DNA from 3 places in the Kitasatospora sp. NPDC005748 genome. Region 1 is predicted to be linked to each of the others. Evidence: riboswitches for the same ligand, from Rfam matches in the RefSeq annotation. Region 1 holds a riboswitch; each other region holds the start of a gene.
What was found. Region 1 has a riboswitch for thiamine pyrophosphate ahead of thiO (glycine oxidase ThiO). Riboswitches for the same ligand answer to the same signal wherever they lie in the genome.

Region 1 (3,659 bases):
TCGTCGCCGGCGAGCGAGGGGTGCATCACCTTGACCGCCACGACCCGGTCGAGCCGGGTGTCGGTGCCCCGGTAGACGGTGGACATCCCGCCGGCCGCGATGCGCTGCTCGACCCGGTACCGGCCGTCGAGCAGGGTACCGATCAGCGGGTCGTCCAGTGCCATGTCCACCCGGCGAGTGTAGTGGGGGCGCCCGGCACCGGCCCCGGGAGACACCGCTCCCGGGGCGCTCTGTGCCCGGCTTGTGACACCGCCTAGAACGCCGGGCGCTCGCGGGTGTCCAGCGCGGCCCGGCCGGCCATCGCCGAGGAGGCCTCGGCGTGGAAGCGGCGCGGGATCCGGCCCGCCCGGTGGGCGAGCCGGCCGGCCTCCACGGCGTGCCGCATCGCGTCGGCCATCAGCACTGGCTCCTGGGCCCGGGTCACCGCCGAGGCGAGCATCACCGCGGCGCAGCCCAGCTCCATCGCCAGGGCCACGTCCGAGGCGGTGCCGGCGCCCGCGTCCAGGATCACCGGGACGGTCGCGCTCTCCACGATCAGCTGGAAGTTGTGCGGGTTGCGGATGCCCAGGCCGGAGCCGATCGGCGAGCCCAGCGGCATGATCGCCGCACACCCGACGTCCTCCAGCTTCCGGGCCAGCACCGGGTCGTCGTTGGTGTAGGGCAGTACGGTGAAACCGTCGTCGACCAGTGTCTCGGCCGCGTCCAGCAGCTCGATCGGGTCGGGCAGCAGGGTCCGCTCGTCGGCGATCACCTCCAGCTTCACCCAGTCGGTACCGAGCGCCTCACGGGCCAGCCGGGCCGTCAGCACGGCCTCACCGGCGGTGAAGCAGCCGGCGGTGTTGGGCAGCACGCGGATGCCGTTGCGGGTCAGCACGTCCAGGACGGAGCCCTGGGTGGTGGCGTCGACCCGGCGCATCGCCACGGTGGTCAGCTCGGTGCCGGAGACCCGCAGTGCCTGTTCCAGGACGTCCAGGCTGGGGGCGCCGCCGGTGCCCATGATCAGGCGTGAGCCGAAGGCCGTCCCGGCGATGGTGAACACGTCGTCGGCCATGGTCAGCCTCCCTGGACGGCGGTGAGGATCTCGACCCGGTCGCCCGCGGCCAGCCGCGTCAGCGGCCACGAGCCGCGCGGCACCACGGCCTCGTTGAGGGCGGCGGCGACGCCGGAGTTGGCCCGGCTGAGGGTGGTCACCACCTCGGCCAGGGTGGTGGCGGCGGGCACCCGGCGGGGCTCGCCGTTGACGGTGAGTTCGATCTCGCTCATGCGGGGACCTTCGTGGTGAAGCGGGTGGGGGAGAACGGCTCGGCGAGCGCGGGCGTCGTGCCGGTGACCAGGTACTCGGCGAGTAGGTCGGCCGTCACCGGGGTGAGCAGCACGCCGTTGCGGTAGTGGCCGGTGGCGGCGACCAGACCGGGCAGGGCGGTCGGCCCGAGCAGCGGCGCGTTGTCCGGCGAGCCCGGCCGCAGCCCGGCGGAGGTCTCCACCAGCGGCAGCTCGGTGATGCCGGGGACCAGCTCGTGGGCGTCGCGCAGCAGCTCGTACACCCCGCCGGCGGTGACGGTGGTGTCGTAGCCCTGCTCCTCGCTGGTGGCGCCGATCACCAGCTCGCCGTCCTCGCGCGGCACCAGGTAGAGGTGTTGGCCGCGCACCACCGCGCGGACGTTGCGGGAGAGGAACGGCCGGTAGGCCGGGGGGATCCGCAGCCGCAGGATCTGGCCCTTCACCGGGCGGATCGCCGGCAGCACACCGGCGGGCAGGCCGGGCAGCAGATGGCTGCGGGAGCCGGCGGCGAGCACCACCCGGTCGGCGGTCAGGGTCTCCCCGGTGCCGAGCCGGACGCCGACGGCCCGGTCGCCCTCGACCAGCAGCTCGGTGGCCTCGGTGCGGTGCAGCCGCACGTCGGCCCGCTCGCAGGCGAGGACCAGCGCCGCGGCCAGCCGGCGGCCGTCCACCTGGTGGTCGTCGGTGACGTGCAGGCCGCCGCGGACGCCGGGGGCGAGCATCGGCTCCAGCTTGCGGGCCTCCCGGCCGGTCAGCCACTGCGAGTCGAGGCCGAGCCGCCCGTGGAAGGCGTGCAGCTCGCGCAGCTCCTCGCGGTCGTCGGAGTCGAGGGCGACGGCGACGGTGCCGCACCGGCGGTAGCCGGTGTCCCGGCCGCCCGAAGCCTCGGTGAGCTCGTCGGCGAAGGCCGCGTACCGCTCGTTGGAGGCCATCCCGAGGCGCAGCAACGGCTCCTCGCCGTACTGGAGTTCGGTGACGGGGGCCAGCATGCCCGCGGCCACCCGGGCGGCCCCGCCGCCCGGGTCGGGGTCGACCACCGCGATGTCCGTCAGTCCGCGCCGGGCCGCCCGCCAGGCGACGGCGAGGCCGATGATGCCGCCGCCGACGACCAGCACGTGGGCATGGGTACCTGCTGCCATGCGTGTCAAAGTCGCTGCTCTCCCTTCGCCGGTATGACCCGGATCAGGTTCGGACGGTCGCAGGCCGTGCAAGCCCGCCTCTCAGCCCGGTCCGCCGGGCTCCCGTGATGGTGCCCCCACCATAACTCCGGGGGTCGCCGCCACCGAAGGCGAGTACGAGGGGCGGACGCGGGGCGCCCGAGGCCCTCTGGCGCCCCGTGCGCCCGCCAGTACAGTGACGGGCGTGGCAGAGCTGAGCGGGACGGATCAGGTGGTCGTGGTGGGGGCCGGGCTGGCCGGGGCGCACTGCGCCGCGGGCCTGCGGCAGGGCGGCTGGCGGGGGCGGATCGTGGTGGTCGGCGAGGAGCCGCACACCCCGTACGACCGGCCGCCGCTCTCCAAGGAGGTGCTGCTCGGCAAGGCCGACGCCACCCCGCTCGACCTCGACCTCGCGCAGCTCGGCGTCGAACTGCTCACCGGCCGCCGCGCCACCGGCCTCACCCCCGGCGTGCTGCGCACCGACGGCGGCGACCTGCCGTACGACGCCCTGGTGATCGCCACCGGCGCCGCCCCGCGCGCCCTGCCCGGCGCCGAGCGCGCCCACCTGCTGCACACCCTGGACGACGCGCTGGCGCTGCGCGCCCTGCTCCGGCCCGGCCTGCGCCTGGTCCTGGTGGGCGCGGGCTGGATCGGCGCCGAGGTGGCCACCGCCGCCCGGGCGGCCGGCTGCGAGGTCACCGTCGTCGAGGCCGGCCCGGCGCCTGTGCCCGGCGCGCTGCCGGCCGTGATCGGCGGGGCGATGGCGGCCTGGTACGCCGAGGCCGGGGTGGAGCTGCGCTGCGGGGTGGGCGTCGCGGCGGTCGAGCCCGGCGCGGTGCTGCTGGCGGACGGCTCGCACCTGCCCGCCGACGAGGTGGTGGTCGGCATCGGCGCCCGCCCGGCGACCGGCTGGCTGGCCGGCTCCGGGGTCGCGCTGGACGCCGCCGGCGCGATCCTGGTCGACGAGCGGCTGCGCACCACGCTGCCGGGCGTCCACGCGGCCGGCGACTGCGTGAGCTACCCGTCGGCCCGCGCCGGCGCCCGGCTGACCGTCCAGCACTGGGACCACGCGCTGCAGTCCGGTGCGGCGGCGGCCGCCGCCGTGCTCGGCGCGGAGGTGGCGTACGACCCGGTGCCCTACTTCTGGTCGGAGCAGTTCGGCCGGACGGTGCAGTACGCCGGGCGGCACGGCGAGGGTGACGAACTGCTCTGGCGCGGCTC
Region 2 (3,659 bases), on a different contig from region 1:
CCCGAGACCCCGAGCTCCAGGCAGAGCTCGACGTCGGCCGGCTCGTCCACGGTCCAGACGTGCACCTGGTGGCCGAGCTCCCGCAGCCGGGTCACCAGCCGGGGCCGGGCCCGCACCAGGTCGATGCCCGGGCCGGCGATCCGGGCCCCGCCGGGCAGCGAGGCGCCCGGGCGCAGCCGGCCCTGCAGGGGCAGCGTCCGCTCGAACAGGAAGACCCGCGGGTACTCCGGCGCGGCGGCGGCCACCCTGGTCAGCGCCAGCGAGGAGAAGCTCATGATCCGGGCCTGCGGGCGGTCGCCCTCCGGCGCCCCGCCGATCTTGAACCGGTCGAGCATCCGCAGCAGCTCGGACTCCACCCGGCCCCGGAAACGGACCGGGTGCTTGGTCTCGATCGCCAGGTCCACCGGGCGCCCGCAGTCGGTGACCAGCTCCAGCAGGCTCTCCAGCCGCAGGACGCCGCGCAGGTCCGGGTCCGCGCTCGGCTCCCCCGTCTTCCAGGCGCCGAAGTCGTGCGCCTCCAGCTCGGCCAGCGTCATCGAGGAGACCGTGCCGCGGCCGTCCGAGACCCGGCCGATCCGGCGGTCGTGCACGCAGACCAGATGCCCGTCGGCCGTCACCCGGACGTCGCACTCGACCGCGTCCGCGCCCTCGTCGAGCGCCCGGCGGTAGGCCGCGAGCGTGTGCTCGGGCAGGGCGTGCGAGGAACCGCGGTGGGCGATCACCTGGACGGGCCGCGTGGTGCGCGCCGCCGCCGGGGAGAGGTCAGGGCTGGTCACGCCGTCCACGATAGGCGGCGGAAGTGACACCCGGGCGAAGACGGCCCCAACCTGCGGGGCCGTCTTCGCCCGCGCGCCTCGTCGTCCGCCCTTCCCGGCGGGCGGTCGCGGGCCCGACCGGGCCCGCGGGCGTCAGGCGGCGGGGGTCCGGCGGGTGAGCGGGGTGAGCGCCCAGGTGACCAGGGCCGGCACCAGGAAGCCGAACAGGGACGCCGAGGTCCACTCCTGGGGCGTGAAGTGCAGGGCCTCCTGCACGGAGGTCCAGAAGTCCGTCCACCAGCCGGCGATCGCGGTCGGCGCGATCAGCTGGTAGACGGCGAAGCCGAGCGCCCAGGGCAGCAGCATCAGCCAGCGGGACGGGGCGTCGGCGGCGAGGTTCCAGCCGCGCCGGCCGGCGCCGAGGAAGTAGTCGACCGCCAGTACCGCGAACATCGGCACGAACACCGAGCCGATCAGACCGAGGAAGGCGTAGTAGGAGTCGGTGAACTCGGTGATCTGCAGCGCCAGCACGGTGATCAGCAGGCCGGTCGCGCCGGTCAGTACCCGGCGGTCCACCTTCGGCAGCAGGTTGTGGACCGACATCGCGGTCGAGTACACGTTGGCGAAGGACTGGTCGGTCTCGCGCAGCACCAGCACCAGCAGGAAGAACCAGCCGGCCCAGACGCCCAGGAACGAGTCGAAGATCCGGGAGGCGTCGCCGTCGGCCTGCAGCAGCGCGAACAGGCCGAGCACGTAGCACCAGACCTGGGCGACGGTGTAGCCGGAGAAGCTGCCCCAGAACGCGGAGCGGGCGGTGCGGGAGTGCCGGGTGTAGTCGGCGGCCAGCGGGACGAAGGAGATCGACACCGCGATCATCGCGTCGGTGGCCCGGAGGAAGCCGTGCCAGTTGCCCGCGCCCGGGTCGGACACGCCGCCCCGGCCCAGCTGGACGGTGAAGTAGACCATCGCCACCGCGACCGCCGCGGCGACGAAGCGGCGCAGCACCGCGATCGCGCCGAGCGGCCAGATGGTCAGCGCGGTGGTCACCGCGCCCGCCAGGACGACGAAGAGCCAGCGGTAGCCGTCGGTGTGCGCCACCGTCTGCGCGCCCATCGCGATGACCAGCAGCTCGTACACGCCCCAGCCGATGCACTGGACGATGTTCAGCACCGTCGGCACGTAGGAGAGCTTCGTCCCGAACAGTCCGCGCAGGTTGGCCATCGCCGGCGCGCCGGTCCGGGCCCCGATCAGCGCGGCCACGCCGAGCATCGCGGTGCCGACCACGGTGCCGACCACGATCGCGGTGACCGCGGCGGCCAGCGACAGCTCGCTGCCGGGTGCGCCGAGCACGGTGGCGGCGGTGGTGAAGCCGATCAGGCTGACGCCGAGGTTCATCCAGAGCGCGAAGTGGTCCCGGAAGCGGAGCGTGCGCGGCGGCTCGGTGTCGAGGACGAACGGGGCCTCGACCCGGTCCGCCCGGTCCGGACGGTCCAGGACGGCGGTGCCCGCTCCGGTGGAACCGGCCGCCCCGCCGGTGGCGTCGCAGGGATCGGTCGCGGACGATTCGGGGAAACCCTTGGACGCGGGCGCGCCCGAAGAAGAGGATGGCGAAGCAGGCGGCATGGCCGATACTCCCTACGCCGGCATTACCCGGACAGGTTCCGGCGGTCTGCGCCCCCTCGACGGTCCGTCCACGGAGCTCGTGGCGTACGGTCGACCGGCGCACTCTCAGCCTGGTGGGTCCAAGCTCCCGCGTGTCAGTTTGGAGCGACAGGCTAACCGGCGCGGGAGTGAACGCCAAGGCCAGGCGTCCGGCGGTCCGCATCGCGGGACGCCGCGGGGCGGCCTCGCACGGGGTCCCGGGGGGCCGTCGCGGGGGCCTGCCTGGGGGCCGTTGTCGGGCCGGGCTAAGGATTCTTATGACTTCTTCAGAGGGGTCCTTACGGCAATCGAATCGAGTGTGCGAAAAACTATGGTTGTTGGTCCTGTCAGCTATGGAGGTCGTCCGTGAGCACCGAGCGCGAGGTTGGGCCCACCGGGCCACAGGGGGAGCAGCCCTCCGACGGCCAGGGGGTAGTGGGTCCCGCTCCTGACGGTCGGGCGCAGGTGGCGCCCGGTCCCGTCCAGGCGGCGCCCGAGGCGGACCGGACCGTGACGGACACCGGCGCCGGGGCGCCCGCCGCTCCGGCCGCGCCCGCGTCCGGCGGGTTCACGCCGACGCTGGCGTTCAGCAAGGTCGGCGCCCCGGACCCGGCGCCCGCCGTGCCCGCCGAGCCGGTGGCGGCTCCGGCCGCCGAGGCCCGGTACATCGACGCACCTCCGCCCGTCCTGCCGCCGGCCCCGGCCGCGCCGGCCGCCCCGGTGGCCGCGCCGGTCACCAACCCGTACGCCACACCGGGCGCCCCGGTCGCGGCGGCGTCCCACGACCCGTACGGGGCTCCGGCCGCGCCGGCGCCGCACCACCCGTTCGGCGCCGGCCAGCCGCTCGGCGGCTGGGGCGGCCACGAGGCCCCGCCCGGTGGCCCCGCCGCCCCCGGCGGCCCGGGCTACCCCGGCGGGCCGCTCGGCTACCCGGCCGAGTACCCCGGCACCCCCGGGCCCGGCGGCCCGCGCAAGAAGCGCGGCGGGCTGATCGCGCTGATCGCCGCCGTCGCCCTGGTCGCCGGTGTGGCGGGCGGGGCGCTCGGCGTCGCCGTCGCGGACCGCAACGACAACGGCATCAGCGCGGCGGACGACCACCGGAGCACCACCGTCCAGGCCAGCACCCAGAAGAACGAGCCCGCCCCCGGCTCGGTGGCCGGCATCGCGCAGAAGGCGCTGCCCAGCGTCGTCACCATCAAGGCGCAGGGCAACGGCGAGTCCGGCACCGGTACCGGTTTCGTCTTCGACACCGAGGGCCACATC
Region 3 (3,659 bases), on a different contig from region 1:
GTTGAACTGGTCCTCCCAGCGGAACTCGAAGCGGGCGTCGGAGAGGGCGTCGTCCCAGGCCTGGGCGCCGGGGTGGCCCTTGGCCAGGTCGGCGGCGTGGGCGGCGATCTTGTAGGTGATGACGCCGGTCTTCACGTCGTCCCGGTTGGGCAGGCCCAGGTGCTCCTTGGGGGTCACGTAGCAGAGCATCGCGGTGCCCCACCAGGCGATCATCGCGGCGCCGATGCCCGAGGTGATGTGGTCGTAACCGGGGGCGACGTCCGTGGTCAGCGGGCCGAGGGTGTAGAACGGCGCCTCGTCGCAGATCTCCTTCTGGAGATCCATGTTCTCCTTGATCTTGTTCATCGGGACGTGGCCCGGGCCCTCGATCATCACCTGGACGTCCCGCTCCCGGGCGATCCGGCCCAGCTCGCCCAGCGTCTGCAGCTCGGCGAACTGCGCCTCGTCGTTGGCGTCGGCGATCGAGCCGGGGCGCAGGCCGTCACCGAGCGAGAAGGTGACGTCGTAGCTCGCGAGGATCTCGCAGAGCTCCTCGAAGTTGGTGTAGAGGAAGTTCTCCCGGTGGTGGGCCAGGCACCAGGCCGCCATGATCGAGCCGCCGCGCGAGACGATGCCGGTCTTGCGACGGGCCGTCAGCGGCACGTACCGCAGCAGCACGCCGGCGTGCACGGTCATGTAGTCGACGCCCTGCTCGCACTGCTCGACGATGGTGTCCCGGTAGACGTCCCAGCTGAGCTCCTCGGCCCGGCCGTCGACCTTCTCCAGCGCCTGGTAGAGCGGCACCGTGCCGATCGGGACCGGGGAGTTGCGCAGGATCCACTCCCGGGTGGTGTGGATGTTGCGGCCGGTGGAGAGGTCCATGACGGTGTCGGCACCCCAGCGGGTGGCCCAGGTCATCTTCTCCACCTCCTCCTCGATCGAGGAGGTGACGGCGGAGTTGCCGATGTTGGCGTTGATCTTCACCAGGAAGTTGGTGCCGATGATCGACGGCTCCACCTCGGGGTGGTTCACGTTGACCGGGATGACGGCGCGGCCGCGCGCCACCTCGGCGCGGACGTACTCCGGGTCCAGGCCCTCGCGCAGGGCCACGAACTCCATCTCCGGCGTCACCACGCCGCGCCGGGCGTAGGCGAGCTGGGTGACGGAGGCGCCGGACCGGCCGCGCAGCGGGCGGCGCGGGCGGCCGGGGAAGACGGCGTCCAGGTTGCGCAGGTTCCCGCCGCGCGGCGAGGTGTGCTTGATCCCGTCGTCCTCCGGGCGGGCCTCGCGGCCGTCGTACTCCTCGACGTCGCCGCGCTGGCGGATCCAGGCGTCCCGCAGCGGCGGCAGGCCGCGCCGCACGTCGGCCTCGTAGGCGGGATCGGTGTACGAGCCGGAGGTGTCGTAGAGCGGGACGGTCCGGCCGTTGGTCAGGACGACCTCGCGGTACGGGACCCGCAGGTCGGGGCGGGACCCCTGGCGGTAGGCCTTGCGCCAGGCCGGGGTCGGGTAGCCGGTGGCCGCGCTTCCGGCGGCCTGGTTCCGGGCAGACTGCGGCTGTGCGTCGAACGTGGTCATCAGACCCTCTACTCCCTACGCCGGCATTACCCGGTCAGGTTCCTGCGGTCGACGCAGCGGTCGGCACGTCCAGTGACGTTCCGGTCAGCGCCCTCTCAGCCCGGTGCTCCGAGCTCCCGTGTCCGCAGGCGGTGTTGCCTGCGCATGACGTCCAACACCGTAGCGAGCGGATCGCCGCTGGTCCAGAGGGGGTCCCGGGCGGCGCTCCGGACCACGGGGCGCCGCGGCGCTCCGGGGCGGGCAGACTGGCAGTCACGCGGGGCGGGCGGCGAAGGAGGAGCGCAGTGATCGGGAGCACGGGGCGGGTCAGCGGAGCGGTGGGCACGGGACTGGTCGGCGAGGTGATGGTGCACGTCCCGGAGCGCCGGGGCACGGAGGCGTTCCTCGCCTATCTCGCCGTGCCGGGTGACCGGTTGTCGGTCGGGACGCCCGTGGTGGTGATCGAGTACCACCCGCCCCGGACCGTCTACGTGGCACCGATCCTGCCGTGACAGGGTTGTGACGGACGGTCATGTGCGATCCCTTCTCCTCCGGGTGCCCCGGGCGGACAATCCGAGTCGGCGCATCTCATGCGCCGAAAGGGGGAGTTGAACCATGGTGTTCGTCATCATCGGGACCGCCGCCGGGGTACTGCTGGTGGGTGTCACGCTCTTCAAGCTCATGTGGCGGGTCGCCGAGCCCAACGAGGCCCTGATCATCTCCGGCTCCCGGCACCGGACCGAGGGGGTCGGGGACGGCCTGGGCTTCCGGATCGTCACCGGGCGGGGGACCTTCGTCACGCCGGGGCTGCAGGGCGTCCGCCGGCTCTCGCTGGACCTCAACGAGGCCGAGCTGGACGTCGAATGCGTCACCACGCAGGGCATCCCGGTCCGGGTCAAGGGCGTGGTGATCTTCAAGATCGGCGACGACGACGTCTCCATCGCCAATGCCGCCCGGCGATTCCTGGACCAGCAGAAGCTGATCAGCCAGCGGGTCCACAACGTCTTCGCCGGCCACCTGCGCTCGATCGTCGGCGGGCTCACCGTCGAGGACATGATCCGGGACCGCGAGCGGCTCACCGGGGAGACCAGGGCCGCCTCCGGGCTGGAGATGGAGAAGCTCGGGCTGATCATCGACACCCTGCAGATCCAGGAGATCATCGACCCGACCGGCTACATCAAGAACCTCGCCATCCCGCACGCCGCCGCCGTCCAGCGGGACGCCCGGATCGCCCAGGCCGCGGCCGACCGGATGGCCACCGAGGCGGAGCAGGAGGCCGCCGCCCGCAAGGCCGAGGCGACCCGCAACAGCGCCATCCAGCAGTCCGCCTACCAGGCCGAACGGGACACCGCCAACGCCCGCGCCCAGCAGGCCGGGCCGCTCGCCGAGGCCGCCTCCCGGCAGGAGGTCGTCGTCCAGGAGACGAAGGTCGCCGAACTGGAGTCGCGCCGCAAGGAGCAGCAGCTGCAGATCGAGGTCCGCAAGCCGGCCGACGCCAAGGCGTACGAGACCCGCACCCGGGCGGACGCCGACCGCGACGCGCGGATCTCGGCGGCGCAGGCCCAGGCCCAGGAGACCGAGCTGAAGGCGGCCGCCGAGGCCGGCCAGGTCAGGATCGCGGCCCAGGCCGCGGCGGACGCCACCAGGCTGCGCGCCCTGGCCGAGGCCGAGGCGACCAGGGCCACCGGACAGGCCGAGGCCGCGGCCACCGAGGCCCGCGGGCTGGCGGACGCGGAGGCCGCCAAGGCGATCGGGCTCGCCAAGGCCGCCGGCATCCAGGCCCGGGCCGCCGCCCTCGCCGAGAACCAGGACGCCGTGGTGGCACAGGAGTTGGCGGAGAAGTGGCCGGACATCGTGCTGGCCGCCGCGCAGTCCTTCGGCAACGTCGAGCACATGGTGCTGCTCAACGGCGCCGACGGGGTGGGCGAGCTGTTCGCCAAGGCGCTCACCATGGGCGGGACCGGCCTCGGCCTGGCCCGCCAACTGCTCACCACCCTGCACGGGCCGGGGCAGCCCGGCCCGGCGCCGGACACCGCGGCGCCGGGCGGAGCCGCCGCACCGGCGGTGGCCGGGACGGCCGCGGGCGGCGCGGCCGTCGTGGTGCCCGTCCAGCAGATCCCGGT

Region 2: another riboswitch for thiamine pyrophosphate. It lies ahead of ABZ495_RS01700 (cytosine permease); the one in region 1 lies ahead of thiO (glycine oxidase ThiO).
Region 3: another riboswitch for thiamine pyrophosphate. It lies ahead of thiC (phosphomethylpyrimidine synthase ThiC); the one in region 1 lies ahead of thiO (glycine oxidase ThiO).

Annotation. Positions count from the first base shown of each region.
Region 1 covers NZ_JBEXYD010000003.1:263,558-267,216, reverse strand. Annotated here, with positions in the region: gene pknB (Stk1 family PASTA domain-containing Ser/Thr kinase) at 1-164, opposite strand, end outside; gene ABZ495_RS04310 (thiazole synthase) at 254-1,051, opposite strand; gene thiS (sulfur carrier protein ThiS) at 1,054-1,263, opposite strand; gene thiO (glycine oxidase ThiO) at 1,260-2,420, opposite strand; TPP riboswitch at 2,424-2,536, opposite strand; gene ABZ495_RS04295 (FAD-dependent oxidoreductase) at 2,635-3,659, shown strand, end outside.
Region 2 covers NZ_JBEXYD010000002.1:60,766-64,424, forward strand. Annotated here, with positions in the region: gene ABZ495_RS01695 (glycerophosphodiester phosphodiesterase family protein) at 1-776, opposite strand, end outside; gene ABZ495_RS01700 (cytosine permease) at 909-2,378, opposite strand; TPP riboswitch at 2,371-2,519, opposite strand; gene ABZ495_RS01705 (trypsin-like peptidase domain-containing protein) at 2,907-3,659, shown strand, end outside.
Region 3 covers NZ_JBEXYD010000029.1:18,302-21,960, forward strand. Annotated here, with positions in the region: gene thiC (phosphomethylpyrimidine synthase ThiC) at 1-1,557, opposite strand, end outside; TPP riboswitch at 1,553-1,687, opposite strand; gene ABZ495_RS21200 (hypothetical protein) at 1,842-2,048, shown strand; gene ABZ495_RS21205 (SPFH domain-containing protein) at 2,152-3,659, shown strand, end outside.